3 regions of the Kitasatospora sp. NPDC093102 genome follow, and region 3 is predicted to be linked to each of the others. Evidence: predicted binding sites of a transcription regulator. Region 3 holds the regulator's gene; each other region holds the start of a gene.
What was found. Region 3 encodes HrcA, which represses chaperone genes, less so after heat shock. Its sites were predicted from a motif close to TTNGCACTCNGNNNNNCNGAGTGCNAA; they were not measured.
Positions count from the first base shown of each region.

Region 1: the regulator HrcA is predicted to act here: its motif matches at 5,161-5,187, upstream of AB0O11_RS23800 (FmdB family zinc ribbon protein).
Region 2: the regulator HrcA is predicted to act here: its motif matches at 4,703-4,729, upstream of groES (co-chaperone GroES).

Region 1 is NZ_JBFBFA010000020.1:28,607-35,523, forward strand. It holds gene AB0O11_RS23765 (ABC transporter permease) at 1-128, shown strand, start outside; gene AB0O11_RS23770 (carbon-nitrogen hydrolase family protein) at 171-1,052, opposite strand; gene AB0O11_RS23775 (phosphatase PAP2 family protein) at 1,104-1,955, opposite strand; gene AB0O11_RS23780 (sigma-70 family RNA polymerase sigma factor) at 2,380-3,351, shown strand; gene AB0O11_RS23785 (hypothetical protein) at 3,502-3,723, shown strand; gene mscL (large conductance mechanosensitive channel protein MscL) at 3,759-4,178, opposite strand; gene AB0O11_RS23795 (hypothetical protein) at 4,209-4,493, opposite strand; gene AB0O11_RS23800 (FmdB family zinc ribbon protein) at 4,840-5,148, opposite strand; gene AB0O11_RS23805 (MFS transporter) at 5,276-6,553, opposite strand.
Region 2 is NZ_JBFBFA010000001.1:548,932-555,848, forward strand. It holds gene tsaB (tRNA (adenosine(37)-N6)-threonylcarbamoyltransferase complex dimerization subunit type 1 TsaB) at 1-126, shown strand, start outside; gene rimI (ribosomal protein S18-alanine N-acetyltransferase) at 150-638, shown strand; gene tsaD (tRNA (adenosine(37)-N6)-threonylcarbamoyltransferase complex transferase subunit TsaD) at 631-1,737, shown strand; gene AB0O11_RS02640 (hypothetical protein) at 1,734-1,994, shown strand; gene AB0O11_RS02645 (polysaccharide deacetylase family protein) at 2,086-2,994, shown strand; gene AB0O11_RS02650 (class I SAM-dependent methyltransferase) at 2,970-4,166, opposite strand; gene AB0O11_RS02655 (hypothetical protein) at 4,297-4,620, opposite strand; gene groES (co-chaperone GroES) at 4,871-5,176, shown strand; gene groL (chaperonin GroEL) at 5,293-6,917, shown strand, end outside.
Region 3 is NZ_JBFBFA010000028.1:70,084-77,000, forward strand. It holds gene AB0O11_RS27555 (hypothetical protein) at 90-782, shown strand; gene AB0O11_RS27560 (hypothetical protein) at 796-1,380, opposite strand; gene htpX (zinc metalloprotease HtpX) at 1,401-2,321, opposite strand; gene hrcA (heat-inducible transcriptional repressor HrcA) at 2,610-3,644, shown strand; gene dnaJ (molecular chaperone DnaJ) at 3,720-4,859, shown strand; gene AB0O11_RS27580 (16S rRNA (uracil(1498)-N(3))-methyltransferase) at 4,938-5,687, shown strand; gene AB0O11_RS27585 (PDZ domain-containing protein) at 5,782-6,917, shown strand, end outside.

The sequences.
Region 1 (6,917 bases), on a different contig from region 3:
GCACTCCGCCGGTCCTGCCGGTGCTGGCCGCCCTGGGCCTGACCGTCCTGGTCGGCCTGGCCGCCGCGGTGCTGCCGGCCCGCCGGGTCGGGCGGATGAGCGCGGTGGCCGCGATGCGGGCTGCCTGACCGCAGTCGCGGCCGGTGCGCCGGGAGCCGGCGGCCAGGGGCTCAGGCCAGGGTGAACCGGGCCCGGGGCGCGGGCGGCCGGCCGGTGGCGAGGGCGAGGTCGGCGAGGAGGGTCTCGGTCTCGCGGGTGGTGCGCAGGACGGCCGGGTCGAGGTCGACGACGACGAGTTCGCGCCGGTCCTCGCTCGCCTCGGCGATCAGCCGGCCGTCCGGGCCCCAGACCGCGCTGCCGCCGCAGGTGTGCCAGCCGCCGGTGTGGCCGATGTGGTTGGCGAGCACCGTGTAGAGGGTGTTGTCGAGTGCGCGGGCCGGGAACCAGGTGCGGGACTCGTGGTGGCCGTGGCCCGTGCTGAACAGCGCGCCGACCAGGTAGGCGTGGCAGCCGTCGAGCGCGGCCGCCCGGGCGTGCTCGGGGAAGCCGGAGTCGTAGCAGATGCCGAGGCCGAGCCGCCAGCCGTCCAGTTCCACGGTGCAGCCGGCCGTCCCGGGGCGGTAGTGCTCGCGTTCGCTCTTGAACAGGTGTTGCTTGTCGTAGCGGGTGACGAAGCCGCCGTCCGGCCCGAGGACGAGGGCGGAGATGCGCAGGTCGGCGCCGTCCTGTACGGCGGCGCCGACGATCGCGGCGGTGCCGGTCTCGCGGCAGGCCTCGGCGATCGGCGCGAGACGCGGATCGCCGGGCTGGACCGCGTACTTGACGGGGTCGGTGCGGATCAGCTCGGGCTCGTACCCGGAGAGGAACTTCTCCGCGAACAGCACCAGCCGGGCGCCGGCCCGGGCGGCCTCACGGATCAGCCCGGCAACCTGGGCGACGTTGGCGGGTATGTCGCCGGCCACGGCCTGGGCCTGGACGGTGGCGATCCGCAGCGGGCGCTCGGGGTAGCCGGCGGGCGCGGTGGGGGAAGTGGGGGTGAAGGTGTCGGACATGGCCGTCACGCTAGCGGGGCGGCCCGCAGTGGTGGGTGGGGTGACGGAAACTCAGCGGACGGTCTCGTCGGGCCGGTCGACGGGGCCGCCCGCAGCCTCCTCGGTCCGTACGGCGTCCGGCCCGTCCTCGTCCAGCGGGGCGGCGGCGCGTGCGGACCGCTCGTCCGACACGACGACCCGCTGCACCCGGGGCCTGGTGCGCCAGTTGACCCGCCGTACGTCCCGGGCCAGCGCGCCGGGGCGCCAGACCTGGATCACCGCGGTCACGGCACCCAGCACGATTCCGGCGGCCAGCCAGCCGGCCAGCACGTCGCTGGGCCAGTGCACTCCGAGCGCGACCCGGGTCCAGCCGATGGTCAGCACCGTTGCCGCCGCCACCAGGCAGGCGGCGGTCCGGCCGCGCCGGTGGACCCGGTACCAGAGCAGGCCGACCAGGACGGAGCAGGTGATCGCCGAGGCCATGGCGTGCCCGGAGGGGAAGGCCGGGCCGCCGGCGTGCGAGACCGGATCGGTGAAGGAGGGGCGGCTGCGGCCGAAGGCCAGCTTCAGCGCCCACTGGGCGCCCCAGCCGATCAGGGCCTGGGCGGCCACCCAGCCGGCCAGCACGCGGGCGCCGATCAACCAGAGCCACCCGGCTGCGATCCCGAGCAGCGTACGCATCGTGACGGTGCCGCCGATGTCCGAGAGCGTCTGCACCGAGGCGGTCCAGATCCGGTGCTCCCGGGCATAGGTGTGCAGTTCGCCGATCCACTCCTGGTCGAAGCGGACCAGCGGGCGCCACTGGCCGGTGACCAGAGCCGCCAGGAGGCCGAACAGCGCGGCACAGCCCAGCGCGAGCGCGGCGTCCCGAAGGAGACTCCGGTTACGCGCAGCGAGGGGGGTCGTGCTGTTGGTCAGGTGCATGGCTGACACCTTCCCAGTGTCCAGTGCCGAGCAAGAGCCGGAGTGATAGCGATTCGGCATCGTTTGTGAGGAGGACCTGCGTGCGCCGGGGTGTGGCGCGGACGGAAAACGGGGCGCGCGGGGAACGTCGGCGGCCCTTCGCGGGTTCAACGGGTAGGCGGCGGTCGCGTGTGGGTCGAGTGAAAAAAATCGCTCCCGGAGCGGTCGCCCGGTGGCACGGGAAGTGCTCGGCCGGTCACTCATTGTCCAGAACCGGCATGAAAATCAGCAGGATACTGCATCGCCGGGAAGAATCTGAGGGACTTGGGAATGTTGTCCGGATTCTGTTCGTTGGATCGTTACGTGTGAGGCCCCAGGGGCCCGCACTTCTTGCCCTCACGAGGCAGGCAGGCAGACCTCGGCAACACGAGCAAAGGGAGCAAGCATGGCCACCCGTGCCGTCGTTCGCGACAGGGCCGACCGGAGTCGCGCGGCCCGCCCGACCAACCTGGAGGCCGACCGTGACCTGGTCGGCATGTACCTCGACGAGATCGCCAGGACACCCCTGCTCGATGCCGCCGAGGAGGTCGAGCTCTCGCTGCGGATCGAGGCCGGCGTGTACGCCCAGCACCTGCTGGAGGAGGGCGAACTCCCCGACGGCGTCACGCGCGAGGAACTGGAGGCGATAGCCGCCGACGCCGAGCGCGCCAAGGACGTCTTCATCCGCTCCAACCTCCGGCTCGTGGTCGCCGTCGCCCGTCGCTACCCGCGCAGCGGCCTGCCGCTGCTGGACCTGATCCAGGAGGGCAACGCGGGCCTGGTGCGCGCCGTCGAGAAGTTCGACTACGCCAAGGGCTTCAAGTTCTCCACGTATGCGACGTGGTGGATCCGGCAGGCGATCACCCGGTCCATCGCCGACCAGTCCCGCACCATCCGGCTGCCCGTGCACCTGGTGGAGGAGCTGGGGCGGATCCGGCGGGTGCAGCGGGAGAAGTCCAAGGAGCTGGGCCGCGAGGTGGAGCCGGCCGAGATCGCGGCCGAGTTGGACACCACCGAGGCCCGGATCAAGGACGTGCTGGACTGGGCGCGCGATCCGGTCAGCCTCAACATGTCGGTCGACGACGAGGGCGAGACCCAGTTCGGTGACCTCGTCGAGGACACCGGGGCCACGTCCCCCGAGGACGCCGTGATGGTCATGCTCCGCCGCGAGGAACTGGACGACCTGATCGGGCGGTTGGACGACCGCACCGCCTCGATCATCCGCTCCCGCTACGGGATGGAGGACGGCCGCGAGCGCACCCTCACCGAGGTGGGCAAGCAGCACGGCCTCACCCGCGAGCGGATCCGCCAGATCGAGAAGCACGCGCTGGCGGAGCTGAAGAAGATCGCCGACCACGCGGGCTTCGAGGCCGCCTGAGAGTCCGCCCGAGCGTCCGCCTGACGGACCACCCGGCCCCACCGGCCGAGCCTCACCCGGGCCCTGGCGCGGAGCACTCCGCACCCGGGCCCGAGGCATGCCACGGGGCTCTTAGGCTGGAGGGAAGGGACGAGCGAGGGAGTGGACAGCGTGAACGATCAGGGACAGGAACAGGACCAGGAACAGGACCAGAGCCAGGAGCCGCGGAAGGCCGCGGCGGCCAAGGCCCGGCTGGTCTTCCGGGACCCGCTGGACCAGCAGTCCAGGGACGACACCGACGCCGGCTGGGGAGACCGCCCCGGGGCCGGTGGCAGTGGCGGGCGGGGGCTGGACTGGTACCTGAGCCAGCGCCCGCCGCACCACGGGGGCTGAGGAACGAGGAGTGGGGGGCGAAAGGCGCCTGCCGGTCAGCGAAGCGGCGTGACCAGCGCGTCGCGGATCTCGGTCAGCAGTTGGACCTCCTTGAGCTCGGCCTCCGCCGTCTCCTCGGCGGCGGTCTTGCGGTGGGCCGCCAGCTTGTTCATGGGCACGATCAGAACGAAGTAGACGACTGCCGCGGTGATCAGGAACTGGAGCGCGGCGCTGAGCACCGATCCCCACAGGATCAGGATTCCGGACGTGACCTCACCGGTCGGGCTCACCTCGCAAGGCCCCTTGAGGCAGGAACTGTAGGACGCGAGGTCCTTCGTCCCGAAGACGCCGACGAGCGGATTGATCACGCCCTTGACGAAGGCGTTGACGATGTTGGTGAAAGCCGCGCCGATGACCACGGCCACGGCGAGTTCGACGACATTTCCACGCAGCAGGAATTCCTTGAAGCCTTTCATGCCGCCTCGAACGACGAATCCGATTCCCGGTTACGGGTGATCTTCCGCGGGCCCGGATTGACAACCCGTCCGGCCCAGCGCACCCCCCTGGGGCGGCGGCAGCCCGGCCCGCGCGGGCCCCAGCGCGAGTGCCGCCGCCACCGCGAGCAGCACCAGCACGGGCACCCCGGCCCGCCGCCGCACCGCACTGCGCCAGCGGTGCCACCTGCCGCACCCGCGCCGGATCGGCGGGAAGCTCGGCAGCTCCTGCCGGGGTGGTACGGCGGGCGCGGGCAGCGGGAGGGGCAGGGGCAGGGAGAAGCTCGCGGTCGTCATCGACGCACCTCCGGGGTGTCGGCGGGCCGGCCTCTCGCGGACCGGATGCCCACACGATGAGCGTTTCCGGCGAACTCGGAAAGCTCTTTCCCCAGGCCTGTGGAAAACCCGCCCCTGTGGATAACTTCGTTCACCCGCACGAGTCAATCGGACCCGTTCGAGGTGACGGGAAGCCCCCGGTCCGGGGTTGCGGGAAACCGGCGACGGGACCGATGGGAACGGCGGGACCGACAGGACCGACGGGACCGACAGGAATGCGGAAAGGCCCGTCGCCCCCGCGTGGAAGCGGGGCCGACGGGCCTTTCCGAGGTCTGCGGGCCGTCCGGGCCGGTGCCCGGCGCCGAGGTCAGCTCGCGGCCGGAGCCGGGCTGGACGAGGCCGAGGAGCCGGAGCTCGACGGCGTCGAGGAGGACGCGGACGTGGAGGACGGCGTCGAGGAGGTCGACGAGGACCCGGCGCCCACCGAGCTGCTGGAGGAGGAGCGGCTGTCGGTCCGGTAGAAGCCGGAGCCCTTGAACACGACGCCCACGGCCGAGAAGACCTTGCGGAGCCGTCCCTGGCAGTCGGGGCACGTGGTCAGTGCCTCGTCGGTGAACTTCTGCACCGCCTCCAGGCCGTTGCCGCACTCGGTGCACTGGTACTGGTACGTGGGCACTTGATCTTCCTCCTGGCACTCTCGCCTGATGAGTGCTAACGATGGTCAATGATGCGGCATTCCGCGGGATCAGTCCAGCGACTGCGGTGTGAGATGGACGGGGCCCGGCCGCCGGACCGCCGCCGCCTCAGCCCTTGGCCGCGCCCACCAGCTGCGCGGCACCACCGCGCTCCGCGGAATCGGAGCCCGGGTCGGCAGCCGCAGACGCGCCCGACCCGTCCCCGGTCGCCACCAGCAGGTGCCGCAGCGAGGCCAGCGCGATCAGGCCCAACCCGGCCCCGGCCACCGGCACCAGGAACCCGGTCGAGGGCCCGTGCCCGTCGATCAGCCGGCCCGCCGCCATCGAGCCGACCGCCAGCCCCAGCCCGATGGCGCCGGTCAGCCAGGTGAAGGCCTCCGTCTTGGCCCCGTCCGCGACCAGCGTCTCGACCAGGGTGTAGCCGCTGATCAGGGTCGGCGCGATGGCCAGCCCGCAGACCAGCCCGGCGGCGGTCAGCGCGACCAGGTTGGGCATCGCCCACAGCACCGAGCAGCCCAGCACCAGCAGCGCGTAACTGATCAGCATCCGCTGCTGCACCGGCCGCCGCCAGGCGATCACGCCGTACAGCACGCCGGCCAGCATCGAGCCGCCGGCGAAGATCCCGTACACGGTGCCGCCGGCGTCGTGCTGCCCGACCGAGTCGGCGAAGGCGTTCACCGAGACCTGCATGCCGCCGAAGACCGCGCCGACCCCGAGGAAGGTCCCGGCCAGCAGCCGGACGCCGGGGGAGGCGAGTGCCGAGGCGCGCCTGGTGCCGGGTTGCGGCACGATCCGGGTGGGTGCGGTGCGCCGCTGGGCGGCGAAGGCCAGGCCGCCGACGAGGGTCAGCGAGGCCTCGGCGACCAGGGCGGTGGCAGGGTTGGCGAGGGCGGCGATGCCGGAGGCCAGGATCGGGCCGATCACGAAGGTGAACTCGTCCGTCACGGACTCGAAGGCGAAGGCGGTGCTCACCCGGGCCGCGGAGGCGTCGGAGGCGCCGTCCGCGGTGAACCTGGCCAGCCAGCGGGCCCGGACCATCGCGCCGACCTGCGGCACGCTCGCCCCGGCCGGGACGGCGGCCAGGAACAGGCTCCAGGCGGGTGCGTGGCCGAGCGCGAGTGCGATCAGCACGCCGACCGAGGCCGCGTGCACCAGGACGGTCGGCACGAGCACCGCGGCCTGGCCGTAGCGGTCGGCGAGCCGCCCGGTCTGCGGCCCGACCAGGGCCTGGGCGACGGCGGCGACCGCGGTGACCGTACCGGCGGTGCCGTACGAGCCGTGGGTCTGCGTGACGAGCAGCAGGATGCCCATGCTGAGCATCGCGTACGGCAGCCGCGCGACGAGGGCGGGGGCCAGGAACGTCCAGGCCCCAGGGGTGCGCAGCAGCTCGCCGTACCCGACGCGGGTGGGGGCCGGAGCTGCGGGGGTGGCCGCGGAGTCCGCGGCGGTGTCGACCGTTCGGCGCGCCGTCACGGTCGGTCCTTCCTGCTGCCTGGTAGCGCGGCAGGGCATGGTGTGGCCCCGACGGCGCCGAGAGTCGTCCTCTCGCGCGTCGACCGGGGTAGATACCGGGCCGGTCCGGCGTGGTGGCCGGGGCCGGACCGCGGCCGCCGAGCGGTCGCGCCAACTCTGCGTCAGGCAGATGCTGGGGGTGGTCTAGCGGTGGTTATACGGCGTGGTCGGACCAGCATACAGTTACGCGCGTAGACCCCGCCAGCCCCACCCGTCCCGGTGAGCCGGTCCCACCCGT
Region 2 (6,917 bases), on a different contig from region 3:
GCCGCCGAGCTGGCCGCCGGGCGCGAGCTGCTGGCGAACCACCCGCTGTACCTGCGCCGCCCGGACGCCCAGGTCCCCGCTGGCTACAAGACCGTTCTAGGGGGCAAGGCGGTGCTTCCGGCGTGAACCACGGCACCACCCTGCGCCCGATGCGCTGGTGGGACATCGCGCCGGTGCTGGATCTGGAGCTGCGGCTCTTCCCCGAGGACGCCTGGTCCGCCGGGATGTTCTGGTCCGAGCTGGCCGAATCCCACCCCGGCGGCACCCGCCACTACACCGTCGCGGCCGCCCCGGACGGCAGGATCGTCGGCTACGCCGGGCTGATGGCGATCGCCGGCGAGGGCGACGTCCAGACCATCGCCGTCGACGAGCGCCACCAGGGCGCCGGCCTCGGCGCGGCGCTGCTCACCGACCTGATCCGGGAGGCCGCCCGGCGCGAGTGCGCCGAGCTGCTGCTGGAGGTGCGGGTGGACAACCCGCGGGCCCAGCGGCTGTACGAGCGCCACGGCTTCGAACCGGTGGGCATCCGGCGCGGCTACTACCAGCCGGCCAACGTCGACGCGCTGGTGATGCGCCTCGACCACCCGAGCACTGACAGCACCGACCCGAAGGACATTGAGGACACCCGCCATGGCTGACGAACCGCTCGTCCTCGGCATCGAGACCTCCTGCGACGAGACCGGCGTCGGCATCGTGCGCGGCACCACGCTGCTCGCCGACGCGGTCGCCTCCAGCGTCAACGACCACGCCCGCTTCGGCGGCGTCGTCCCGGAGATCGCCAGCCGCGCGCACCTGGAGGCGATGATCCCGACCATCCAGCGCGCCCTGGACACCGCCGGGATCAAGGCGAGCGATCTGGACGGCATCGCCGTCACCGCCGGCCCCGGCCTGGCCGGTGCGCTGCTGGTCGGCGTCAGCGCCGCGAAGGCGTACGCCTGGGCGCTGGACAAGCCGCTGTACGGGGTCAACCACCTCGCCTCGCACATCTGCGTCGACCAGCTGGAGCACGGCCGGCTGCCCTCGCCGACGATGGCCCTGCTGGTCTCCGGCGGGCACTCCTCGCTGCTGCTCAGCGAGGACATCACCAGCGACGTCCGCCCGCTCGGCGCGACCATCGACGACGCGGCCGGAGAGGCCTTCGACAAGGTCGCCCGGGTGCTCGGCCTCGGCTTCCCCGGCGGCCCGATCGTCGACCGCACGGCCCGCGAGGGCGACCCCGGGGCGATCGCCTTCCCCCGCGGTCTGAGCGGCAGGAACGACCCCGCGTACGACTTCTCCTTCTCCGGCCTGAAGACCGCCGTCGCCCGCTGGGTGGAGGCCAAGCGCCGGGCCGGCGAGGAGGTGCCGATCGCCGACGTGGCGGCGTCCTTCCAGGAGGCGGTCACCGACGTGCTCACCCGCAAGGCCGTCAAGGCGTGCAGGGACAACGGCGTCGACCACCTGATGATCGGCGGCGGCGTGGCGGCCAACTCGCGGCTGCGCGAGATGGCCCAGCAGCGCTGCGACCGGGCCGGCATCCGGCTGCGGGTGCCCCGGCCGGGCCTGTGCACCGACAACGGCGCGATGGTGGCGGCGCTGGGCGCCGAGATGGTGTGGCGCGACCGCGCGCCCTCCGCCCTCGACCTGTCGGCGGACTCCTCGCTGCCGGTCACCGACGTCCACGTGCCGGCTGCGGACATCGGGCACGGCGACTTCCACGGCCAGGCCTACGACGCCCTCGGCGGCGGCGCGGCATGACCGTCGCGGCGATGTGGGAGGCCCGGGCGGCGGCCGGTCGAGGGGCTGAACTCGCGGCCTGGGTGCGGGAGTTCGCGCTGCCCGCAGTCCGTGGCGCGGCCGGCCTGGAGCGCGCCGAGCTGCTCTCCGCCCCCGGGGAGCGAGTGCTGCTGATCACCTGGTGGAGCGGCGAGCCCGCGCCCGTCGCCGACCCGCCGACCGAACTGCTCGGCCGTCCGGTGCACCGCTGGTCCTTCACCAGTGAGCACGTCGAGTAATCCGAAAAGCGGATGATACGGGGAACCGCCGCCCCGGCCGCTACCGTGCATAGCTGAGAGGCAGCTGGACGGGAACCGGGAGCGCGGTGCGGTGAGCAGGGACGGGCGGAGCAGGACCAGGACGTACGCGGCGGGGGCGCTGGCCCTGCTGGCCCTCGCCACCGGGTGCGGCGACAACGGGGGCGGCGGCAGCGCCGCCCCGGCCGCGACCACGGCAGCCCCGGCCGCACCCCAGTCCGCCGGCGCCGCGCCGGCCGCTGCGGCCACCACGCCCGGCACGGCCCCGGCCGAGGGCGACGCCGCGGCCTGGGCGAAGTGGAACCTCAAGCCGCTCGCCCCGGCCCCCGCGCCGCCCGCCGACAAGCCCGTCAAGCTCGAACGCACCGGCACCGTGCCGGTGTTCAGCGAGGTGAAGACGAACGACAAGGTCGTCTTCATCACCATCGACGACGGCGCCGAGAAGGACCCGAAGTTCGTCGAGATGCTCACCGACCTCAAGGTGCCGATCTCGATGTTCCTGACCAAGGACATAGTCAAGAACGACTACGGCTACTTCAAGCCGCTCCAGGCACTGGGCAACCACATCCAGAACCACACCGTCACCCACCCGGTGATGAGCAAGCTCCCGCCGGAGAAGCAGAAGGCCGAGATCTGCGACGACCAGTCCGCGCTCACCCAGCAGTACGGCACCGCCCCGCTGCTGTTCCGCCCGCCGTTCGGCGACGGCGCCAACACCCCGACGCTCAACACCTCGGTCCAGGAGTGCGGCCCGCGCGCCATAGTGCTGTGGCGCGAGTCGATGCAGATCCACGACATGCAGTACCAGGCCGGCGACAAGAAGCTGAAGCCCGGTGACATCATCCTGGCGCACTTCCGCGGCCCCAAGGAGCTCAAGGGCGCCACGATGACCCAGATGTTCGGCGACCTGCTCGCCCGGATCCAGGAGCAGGGATTCTCGGTGGCCCGGCTGGAGGACTACATCCAGGCGCCCGCGTCCTGAGCGGCCCGTACGGGCTGCCCCAGCATCATCAGCGGACCGTGGTCGGTGCGGCTGAGGATGACCGTGACGGTGTTCGGCCCGGAGGGCTTGAGCTGACGGCGCAGCTCCTCCGGGGTGATCGCCATCCCGCGCTTCTTGATCACCACCGTGCCGACCCCGCGCTCGCGCAGCAGTGCCTTCAGCTTCTTGATGTTGAACGGCAGCACGTCGGTGAGTTCGAAGGCGTGCGCGTACGGGGTGGCGACCAGCTCGTCCGAGGTCAGGTAGGCGATCTTCGGGTCGATCAGCCGACCGCGCACCTGCCCGGCCACCTCGGCCACCAGGTGCGCCCGGATCACCGCGCCGTCCGGCTCGTACAGGTAGCGCCCGACCGGGCCGGCCGGCGGGTCGGGCAGGTCGCCACCGGTCAGGCTGGCGCCCTGCGGCAGCAGGGTGGCGCGGTGCGGGCTCGCGGCCCCGGTGCCGAACCAGAGCACCGCCTCCTTGACGTCGCCGTGGTCGGAGACCCACTCGGCCTCGGCGTCCTCCGGCACCGCCTCGTGCGGGATGCCCGGCGCGACCTTCAGCGCGCCGATCGGGGTCCGCCGGCCGGCCCCGATCGCCCAGGAGAGCGGCGGGGCGTACGCCTCCGGGTCGAACACCCGGCCGCGCGAGGTGCGCCGGGCCGGGTCGGTGAACACCGCGTCGTAACCGGTGACGTCCACCTCGGCGACGTCCGCGCAGCGCACCTCGACCAGCCCGGCCAGACCCAGCGCGGCGGCGTTGGCCGCGGTGGCGGCACAGGCCGCCGGGTCCTTGTCCACGGCCAGCACCTCGATGCCCGCCCGGGCCAGCGCCAGCACGTCCCCGCCGATGCCGCAGCACAGGTCCGCCAGCCGTCGTACGCCCAGCCCGGCGAACCGCTGCGCCCGCCACTCGGCCACGCTGCGCCGGGTGGACTGCTCGACCCCGTTGGGCGTGAAGTACATCAGGTCGGCGTCCGCCCCGAACTTCGCCCGGGCCCGCTGCCGCAGCCGCGCCTGCCCGAACGCCGCCGACACCAGCTCCGCCGGGTGCTCCCGCCGCAAGCGGGTCGCCAGCGCGAGCTCCTCCTCGGGGGTGAACTCGCGCAACTCGGCGAGCAGGGCCTGGCCCTCGGGCGTCAGCAGGGGCTGGAGGTTCTCGGTGTCCACGGGGTCATTCTCGCCGGTCAGTCGGCCGGCCGGGCCGGCAGCGCGAGGACGAACGGCGTACTCGCCGTGAGCGCGATCAGGGGCAGCAGGTCCGCCGCCGAGTGCATCCGCGGTCGCGCAGGCGGTCGGTTCACCGCCACAGGATGCCCGAGGACAGGACCACGGGCAGCAGGAGCGGGGCGAGCGCGGCGGCGACCGGGAGGAACTGGTAGCCGGACCGCCAGGTGCGGAAGGCCACCACGAGGCCCGCCACCAGGGAGACGGCCGGGCCGGCCAGCATCCCGATGCCCAGGAAGGCCGCCCCGTCGTCCCCGGTGCCGGGGCCGTTGCCGAGGCCGGCGACGAAGGAGAAGACGAGGAACGGCAGCACGGCTCCCAGCAGGGGCAGCGACAGCAGTGCGAGGGACGCGTCCTTGAGGTGGGACGGGCCGAGTCGCGCCGGGATCGATGTCATGGCAGGAGTCTGTCGACGCCCGGGCCCGCCGCACATGAGTACGGCTACTCATCCGCGAACCAGAGGTCCTCAGGGCGCGTCGTTGGCACTCTGGTTGACTGAGTGCTAACAGGGCCCTATGGTCGTCCTTGGCACTCCCCACTGGGGGAGTGCTAACGCGAAGACGCGTGTCTGACCCCCGCGACGGCAGGCCCGCAGGTTCGCCCCTACCCGTTAGAAAACCCCGTAATCTCCGAAGGGGAGCTCGGACGTGACCACCAGCAGCAAGGTTGCCATCAAGCCGCTCGAGGACCGCATCGTGGTCCAGCCGCTCGACGCCGAGACCACCACGGCCTCCGGCCTGGTTATCCCGGACACCGCCAAGGAGAAGCCCCAGGAGGGCGTCGTCCTGGCCGTCGGCCCGGGCCGCTTCGAGGACGGCCAGCGTCTGCCGCTCGACGTCGCCGTGGGTGACATCGTCCTGTACTCGAAGTACGGCGGCACCGAGGTGAAGTACCAGGGCGAGGAGTACCTGGTGCTCTCCGCCCGCGACGTTCTCGCGATCATCGAGAAGTAAGACGTCCCGACCCGCCCCGGATCCGTGTCCTCAGTGACAGTGGCCCGGGGCGTGGTTGTTGGTTCACGTAGTTCGGCGGCCGGTGGGCCGGCCGCAGCCCCGAGGGAATAGGGAACATGGCGAAGATCCTGCAGTTCGACGAGGACGCCCGCCGCTCGCTGGAGCGCGGTGTCAACAAGCTGGCCGACACCGTCAAGGTGACCATCGGCCCCAAGGGCCGCAACGTCGTCATCGACAAGAAGTTCGGCGCCCCGACCATCACCAACGACGGTGTCACCATCGCCCGTGAGGTCGAGCTGGACGACCCGTACGAGAACCTTGGCGCGCAGCTCGTCAAGGAGGTCGCCACCAAGACCAACGACGTCGCGGGTGACGGCACCACCACCGCCACCGTGCTGGCCCAGGCCCTGGTCAACGAGGGTCTGCGCAACGTCGCCGCCGGAGCCGGCCCGGCCGCCCTGAAGAAGGGCATCGACAAGGCCGTCGCCGCTGTCTCCGAGCACCTGCTCTCCGTCGCCCGCGAGATCGAGGGCAAGGACGACGTCGCCGCCGTCGCCTCCCTCTCCGCCCAGGACACCCAGGTCGGCGAGCTGATCGCCGAGGCGATCGACAAGGTCGGCAAGGACGGTGTCATCACCGTCGAGGAGTCGAACACCTTCGGCGTGGAGCTGGACTTCACCGAGGGCATGCAGTTCGACAAGGGCTACCTGTCGCCGTACTTCGTCACCGACGCGGAGCGGCAGGAGGCGGTCCTGGAGGACCCGTACATCCTGATCAACCAGGGCAAGATCTCCTCCATCCAGGAGCTGCTGCCGCTGCTGGAGAAGATCCTCCAGGGCGGTGCCTCCAAGCCGCTGCTGATCATCGCCGAGGACGTCGACGGCGAGGCGCTGTCGACCCTGGTCGTGAACAAGATCCGTGGCACCTTCAACGCCGTCGCCGTCAAGGCCCCGGGCTTCGGCGACCGCCGCAAGGCGATCCTCGGCGACCTGGCCGTCCTGACCGGTGGCCAGGTCATCTCCGAGGAGGTCGGCCTCAAGCTCGACCAGGTCGGCCTGGACGTGCTGGGCACCGCCCGCCGCGTGACCATCACCAAGGACGAGACCACGGTCGTCGACGGTGCCGGTGACGCCGAGGCCGTGGCCGGCCGCGTCGCCCAGATCAAGGGCGAGATCGCCGCGACCGACTCCGACTGGGACCGCGAGAAGCTGCAGGAGCGCCTGGCCAAGCTGGCCGGCGGCGTCTGCGTCATCAAGGTCGGCGCCGCCACCGAGGTGGAGCTGAAGGAGCGCAAGCACCGTCTGGAGGACGCCATCTCGGCGACCCGCGCCGCGGTCGAGGAGGGCATCGTCGCCGGTGGTGGCGCCTCCCTGGTCCACGCCGCCAAGGTGCTGGAGGACGGCCTGGGCCTGTCGGGCGACGAGGCGACCGGTGTCGCGGTCGTCCGCAAGGCGCTGCACGAGCCGCTGCGCTGGATCGCCCAGAACGCCGGCCTCGAGGGCTACGTCATCACCCACAAGGTCGCCGAGCTGGAGACCGGTCACGGCTACAACGCGGCCACCGGCGAGTACGGCGACCTGCTGAAGGCCGGCGTCATCGACCCGGTCAAGGTCACCCGCTCCGCGCTGGAGAACGCCGCCTCGATCGCCTCCCTGCTCCTCACCACCGAGACCCTCGTGGTGGAGAAGAAGGAGGAGGAGGCCGACAACGGTCACGGCCACTCGCACGGCCACGGCCACTC
Region 3 (6,917 bases):
GACGTGAGAGCCCGGGAGCGCGCCCGTGTGGGAGAGTGCGGGCGATCACGAATCCTGGGGGTGGATCAGTGCGCACACGTCATCGCGCGGTGGTGGGGATCGTTCTGGCGGTTCTCGGCGTGTCGGCCTGTACGGCCGACCGGAAGGCCGGGCCGGAGGCCGCTGCGGCCTTCACCCCGGTGCCCGCGCCCAAGAGCCTGCGCGAGGGCCTGCTGACCCAGGAGCGGCTTCCCCGGGGGTTCCGGCTGAACAAGGTGGAGGTCGGCCCGACGTCGACCGCCGCTTCGGTCACGCCCCTCCCCATCGCCTCGCTCCGGTGCGACGAACTCGAGGTCGACTCCTTCATGACGACGCACGCCCCACCCCGGGAGAACGTGGCGGTGGGCCTGGAACGGACGCCGACCGGCGGCGAGGACGCCGGCTGGTTCGGCCGGGAGTCGCTCGACCGCTACGCGCCCGGCCGAGCGGCCGACGTCATGGACGCCATCCGCGGCGCTGCGAAGCGCTGCGCCTCCTTCACCACCACACTCACGGACGGCACGAAGATCCGGGAGACAGCGTCCGTCACGCCGGCCGGGGTGCCGGCCGACGAGAGCCTCCTGATCCACTTCACCTCGGCCTTCCCCGGGGACTCGAAACCGTTCGAGAAGGTCACCGGTTTCGTCCGCCAGGGCGACGTGATCCTCGTCGTGCAGCACTCCTCCAGCCGGAAGCCGTCCACGGACACCCAAGAGGTCCTCGCCGCCGCCGTGAAGGCGTACCGCTCGACCACCGGCGGCTGACGCCCGCGCACCGTCACAGACCCGGCGCGCCCCAGACCGGGAACCAGCGGCTCAGGTCCTTCTCCAACCGCAGGTCGTTCCCCAGCATCGCGTTGACCTGTAGCTCCAGTGGGCTGTTGCGCTTCTCCCCGCCGCCCGGCATCGGGGCGAAGGGGTAGAACGTGCCCCGCTTGTAGAGGTAGACCAGGGCCAGCGAACGCCCCTCCGGGTCGCGGAAGGCGACGAGCGAGCAGAGCAGCTGCGGTCCGAAGCCGTTCGCCTCCAGCTCGCTGTTGACCGCGTGCAGGTCGTTCACCAGCTCCGGCAGCTCCTCGGGCCGGTGCCGGGCGAGCAGCCAGGAGTAGCCGTAGCCGTCCCTGGAGGCCTCCACCGGGACGCCGCCGCGCTCGGTGTCGGCGTCCAGCAGCGCCCGGACCTGCTGCTCGACCTGGACGAAGGCCGCGCCCTCGACGGCGGCGAAGCAGACCGAGCCGAGTCCGGTGGGGGTGAACCCGGCCCCGGCCTCCAGGGTCAGCGCGGCGGACGGCACGCCGAACAGCTGGTCGAGGTCGGGCTTGACGGGCTTGGTGCGGCCGAACAGGGCGTCCAGGATTCCCACGGCGGTCCTTTCACAGGGGGTCAGCGGCCGAGCTGCTCGGAGATCTTCGCCAGCTGCGCCAGCCGCTTCTCCAGCGTCGGGTGGGTGGAGAACAGCTGCGAGGCGGTCTCCCGGGCGCTCAGCGCGGGGGCGAAGTAGAAGGCGTTGTACGGCTGCGACTTGCGCAGGTCCTCGGTGGGGATGGCCGCGATCTGCCCGGTCACCTTGGTGAGGGCCGCGGCCAGTGCGCTGGGCCGGCCGGTGAGCTGGGCGGCGGCGCGGTCGGCGGCCAGCTCACGGTAGCGGGACAGCAGCCGGGTGAGCAGGAAGCTGATCGCGTAGACGACCACCGACACCAGCGGGACGATCAGGGCCACGATGGCCGCGTTCTGGTCGTTGTTGTTGCGCCCGCCGCCCATGAACCCGCCGTACATCGCGATCCGGGTCATCGCCCCGGCGAGGACGCCGAGGAAGCCGGCGATCGTCATCACCGCGACGTCCCGGTGGGCGACGTGCGACAGCTCGTGCGCGAGGACGCCCTCCAGTTCCTCCGGCTCCAGCCGGCGCAGCAGTCCGGTGGTCACGCAGACCACCGCGTTCTGCGGGTTGCGGCCGGTGGCGAAGGCGTTCGGCATGTCGTTGTCGGCGACCGCCACCCGGGGCTTGGGCATGTCGGCCAGGGCGCAGAGCCGGTCGACGGTGCCGTGCAGCTGGGGGAACTGCTCCGGGGTCACTCGGTGGGCGCCCATCGCCCGCTCGGTGATCTTGTCGCTGAACCAGAACTGGGCGACGAACAGCCCGCCGGACAGCAGGACGATCAGTGGCCAGGCGCCGCGCAGAAGCGCGATCAGCAGGCCCGTGAAACCGACGTACAGCAGCCCGATCACGAACATCGTCGCGACCATGCGGCTGGTCAGGCCGCGGTCGGGCGCGAAACGGGTGTGCTGGCCCGAGCTCGACATCGCTTGCTCCTCCATTCGCCGTCGCTATCGATGCTGCCACCCGGACGGCCTCTCGGCACCACTCCGGCGCCGGGAGGATCGAACCGTCAGCTTCCCGTGGGCCGTGGGCGGAACTGCGGGGAGGATCACCCCGGTCGGGCCGTTCCTGCCGTAGGACCCGGGCCTTACACTGGCAGGTACGGATTTGGCACTCGCGTGTTCAGAGTGCCAAGGCCGGGGCCTCCCGGAGCGGCCCGCAGCAGCAAGGGACACAGTCGGACAACGTGCGAAGACGGAGGTGCGTGCCCCATGGCCGGTGAGGTCCGCCAGCTCGACGACCGCAAGCTCGCCGTGCTCCGCGCGATCGTGCAGGACTACGTGGGCACCGAGGAACCGGTCGGCTCCAAGGCCCTGGTGGAGCGGCACAACCTCGGGGTGTCACCGGCGACCGTCCGCAACGACATGGCGGCGCTGGAGGAGGAGGGTTACATCCACCAGCCGCACACCAGTGCCGGCCGCATCCCGACCGACAAGGGGTACCGCCTCTTCGTCGACAAGCTCGCCGAGATCAAGCCGATGAGCGCCCCCGAGCGCCGGGCCATCCGGCACTTCCTGGACGGCGCGGTCGACCTGGACGACGTGGTCGCCCGCACCGTGCGGCTGCTCGCCCAGCTGACCCGGCAGGTCGCGGTGGTGCAGTACCCCTCGCTGTCGCGCTCCACCGTCCGGCACATCGAGCTGGTGGCGCTGGCCCCGGCCAAGGTGATGCTGGTGCTGATCACCAACACCGGCCGGGTCGAGCAGCGGATGGTCGACTGCCCGGGACCGGTCGGCGAGACGGTGCTGGCGGACCTGCGGGCCCGGATCAACGCGAGAGCCGCCGGCCGACGCCTCCCGGAGGTCCCGGGACTGCTGGAGGAACTCCCGGCGCACTTCGAGCAGGCCGACCGGCCGACCGTCAGCACGGTCCTGGCGACGCTGTTCGAGACGCTCGCCGAACAGAACGAGGAGCGGATCATGCTGGCCGGCACGGCCAACCTGACCCGCTTCGGGCACGACTTCCCGCTCACCATCCAGCCGGTGCTGGAGGCCCTGGAGGAGCAGGTCGTCCTGCTCCGCCTCCTGGGTGAGACCGCGGACGCCGCGATGACGGTCCGGATCGGGCGGGAGAACGCCTACGAGGGGCTGACTTCCACCTCGATCGTTTCGGTCGGCTACGGTTCGGGCGACGAGAGCGTGGCCAAACTGGGTGTGATCGGTCCGACCCGGATGGATTACCCGGGCACAATGGGGGCGGTGCGAGCGGTGGCGCGGTACGTGGGCCAGATCCTGGCCGAGTCCTAGCAAAGCCCCCCGTCGGAAATCTGACGGGGGCGTCCAGTCGCAGCACTACTACAGGCGGAACAAGCGGAGCATTTGGTGGCCACGGACTACTACGCGGTACTCGGCGTCCGACGGGATGCGGGGCAGGACGAGATCAAGAAGGCGTTCCGGCGCCTGGCACGCGAACTGCACCCGGACGTCAACCCGGACCCGAAGACGCAGGAGCGGTTCAAGGAGATCAACGCCGCCTACGAGGTGCTCTCCGACCCGCAGAAGCGTCAGGTCTACGACCTCGGCGGGGACCCGCTCTCCCCGGGCGGCGGCGGTGCGGGTGGCTTCGGCGCCGGCGCGGCGGGCTTCGGCTTCTCCGACATCATGGACGCCTTCTTCGGCGCCGCGGCCGGCCAGCGTGGCCCGCGCTCGCGCACCCGCCGCGGCCAGGACGCCATGATCCGGCTGGAGATCACCCTGGAGGAGGCCGCCTTCGGCACCACCAAGGAGCTCCAGGTCGACACCGCCGTCACCTGCACCACCTGCAACGGCGAGGGTGCGGCCCCCGGCACCTCGGCGCAGACCTGTGACATGTGCCGCGGCAAGGGCGAGGTCTCCCAGGTCACCCGGTCCTTCCTGGGCCAGGTCATGACCTCCCGCCCCTGCCCGCAGTGCCAGGGCTTCGGCACCGTCGTGCCGACCCCGTGCCCGGAGTGCGCCGGCGACGGCCGCGTGCGGGCCCGCCGCACCCTGACCGTCAAGATCCCGGCCGGTGTCGACAACGGCACCCGGATCCAGCTGGCCGGCGAGGGCGAGGTCGGCCCCGGCGGCGGCCCGGCCGGCGACCTGTACGTCGAGATCGCCGAGACCAGCCACACCATCTTCCAGCGGCGCGGGGACGACCTGCACTGCACCGTCACGATCCCGATGACGGCGGCCGCGCTCGGCACCCAGGTGCCGCTGCAGACCCTGGACGGCCTGGAGGAGGTCGACATCCGGCCCGGCACCCAGTCCGGCCAGTCGATCCCGCTGCACGGCCGGGGCATCACCCACCTGCGCGGTGGCGGCCGGGGCGACCTGATAGTGCACGTCGAGGTGAAGACGCCCGGCAAGCTCGACGCCGAGCAGGAGGAGCTGCTGCGCCGCCTCGCGGTGCTGCGCGGCGAGGAGCGGCCGTCCGGCCAGTTCGCGCCGGGCCAGCAGGGCCTCTTCTCCCGGCTGAAGGACGCCTTCAACGGCCGGTAGCAGTCCGCGGAGGGGTGCCGGGGGAAGGCCCCCGGCACCCCTTCCGTGTTTTCGTCCCACTCCTGGAGGTACTCCGTCATGACCGCGCCCGTCTTCGTCGTCGAGACCGAGCGGATCGCCGCCGCCGTGCCCGGGGCCGTGGTGCGCCTGGACGGCCCGGAGGGGCGGCACGCGGCCGCGGTGAAGCGGCTGGAGCCGGGCGAGGCGGTCACCCTGGCGGACGGGCTGGGGCTCGGCGTGGACGGCACGGTCGCCGAGGTGCTCGGCAAGGACGCGATCGACGTGACGGTCGCCGCGGTGCGCCGGGAGCCGGAGCCCGCGCCGCGGATCGTGGTGGTCCAGGCGCTGCCCAAGGGCGACCGCGGCGAGCTGGCCGTGGAGACCATGACCGAGGTCGGCGTGGACGTGGTGATCCCGTGGGCCGCCTCGCGCTGCATCACCCAGTGGAAGGGCGAGCGCGGCGCCAAGGCGCTCGCCAAGTGGCGGGCCACCGCCCGGGAGGCGGGCAAGCAGTCCCGCCGGCTGCGCTTCCCCGAGGTCCGCGAGCCGATGACCACCAGGCAGCTGGCACCGGTGCTGGCACAGGCCGCGTTCGCCGCCGTGCTGCACGAGGAGGGCGCCGAGCCGCTGGCGCACGCCGGGCTGCCGGAGGGCGGCGACCTCGTCCTGGTGGTCGGCCCGGAGGGCGGGGTCTCCCCGGAGGAGCTGGCCGCGTTCGCCGAGGCGGGCGCCAAGCCGTACCGGCTCGGCCCCTCGGTGCTGCGCACCTCCACCGCCGGGGTGGCCGCCGGCGCGCTGCTGCTCGGGCGTACCGGCCGCTGGTCGTGACGGCGGCCGGGCGGCCCCGACCGCCGTCCGCGGGTGGTGCCGGGAGTCTGTGAAAACGGCGCGGATCGTACGCGCACCTGCCTAGGCTGGCCGGGTGACGGACTCCCTGAGCACCTCCCCGAAAACCTCGGCGGGCGCCTACCTGCGCCATCCCCACCTGCACGGCGATCTGGTCGCCTTCGTCGCCGAGGACGACCTCTGGCTCGCCCCGCTGGACGGGAGCCGGGCCTGGCGGCTGACGGCGGACCACCTGCCGGTCCACCACCCGAGGTTCTCCCCGGACGGGCGGCACCTCGCCTTCACCTCCACCCGGGACGGCGCCCCCGAGGTCCACGTGGTGCCGGTGGACGGCGGCCCGTCGCGCCGGCTCACCCACTGGGGCAGCCACCAGACCCGGGTGCTCGGCTGGACGGCCGACGGCCGCCCGATCGCCGTCACCAGCGCCGGCGAGGCCGGTCTGCGCCGCACCTGGGCGCACGCCGTGCCGCTGGACGGCGGCGAGCCGCAGCGGCTGCCGTACGGGCCGGTCGGCGGGCTCGCCTTCGAGCCGGGCGGGGACCGGGTGCTCCTGAACAGCGTCACCGGCCGCGATCCGGCCTGGTGGAAGCGGTACCGGGGCGGGCTGGCCGGCAAGCTGTGGCTCGGCCGGGACGAGTTCGCCCGCGTCCACGCGGAGCTGGACGGGCAGTTGGACTCGCCACTGTGGGTGGCCGGGCAGGGCGGGCAGGGCGGCAGGATCGCCTTCCTGTCCGATCACGAGGGCGTCGGCGAACTGTGGTCCAGCCGCCCGGACGGCACCGACCTGCGCCGCCACACCGCGGACCCGGACGGCTTCTACGCCCGCAACGCCACCACCGACGGCACCCGGGTGGTCTTCCACCGGGCCGGCGACCTCTGGCTGCTGGACGACCTGGAGGGCGCCGAGCCGCGCCGGCTGGACGTCCGGCCGGCCGGCCCGCGGGCCGGGCGCCGCCCCCGCCCCGTGCCCGCCGCGCACTGGCTGGAGTCCGTCGCCCCCGACCGCACCGGCCGGGGCAGTGCCGTGGTGGTGCGCGGCAGCGTGCACTGGCTGACCCACCGCGAGGGCCCGGCCCGGGTGCTGGACGAGACCCCGGGGGTGCGCGGGCGGCTGGCCCGGGTGGTGCCGGGCGAGGACGGCGCCCAGGGCGTGCTGTGGGTGTCCGACGCCGAGGGCGAGGACGCCCTGGAGTACGCCCCCGACCTGCACGG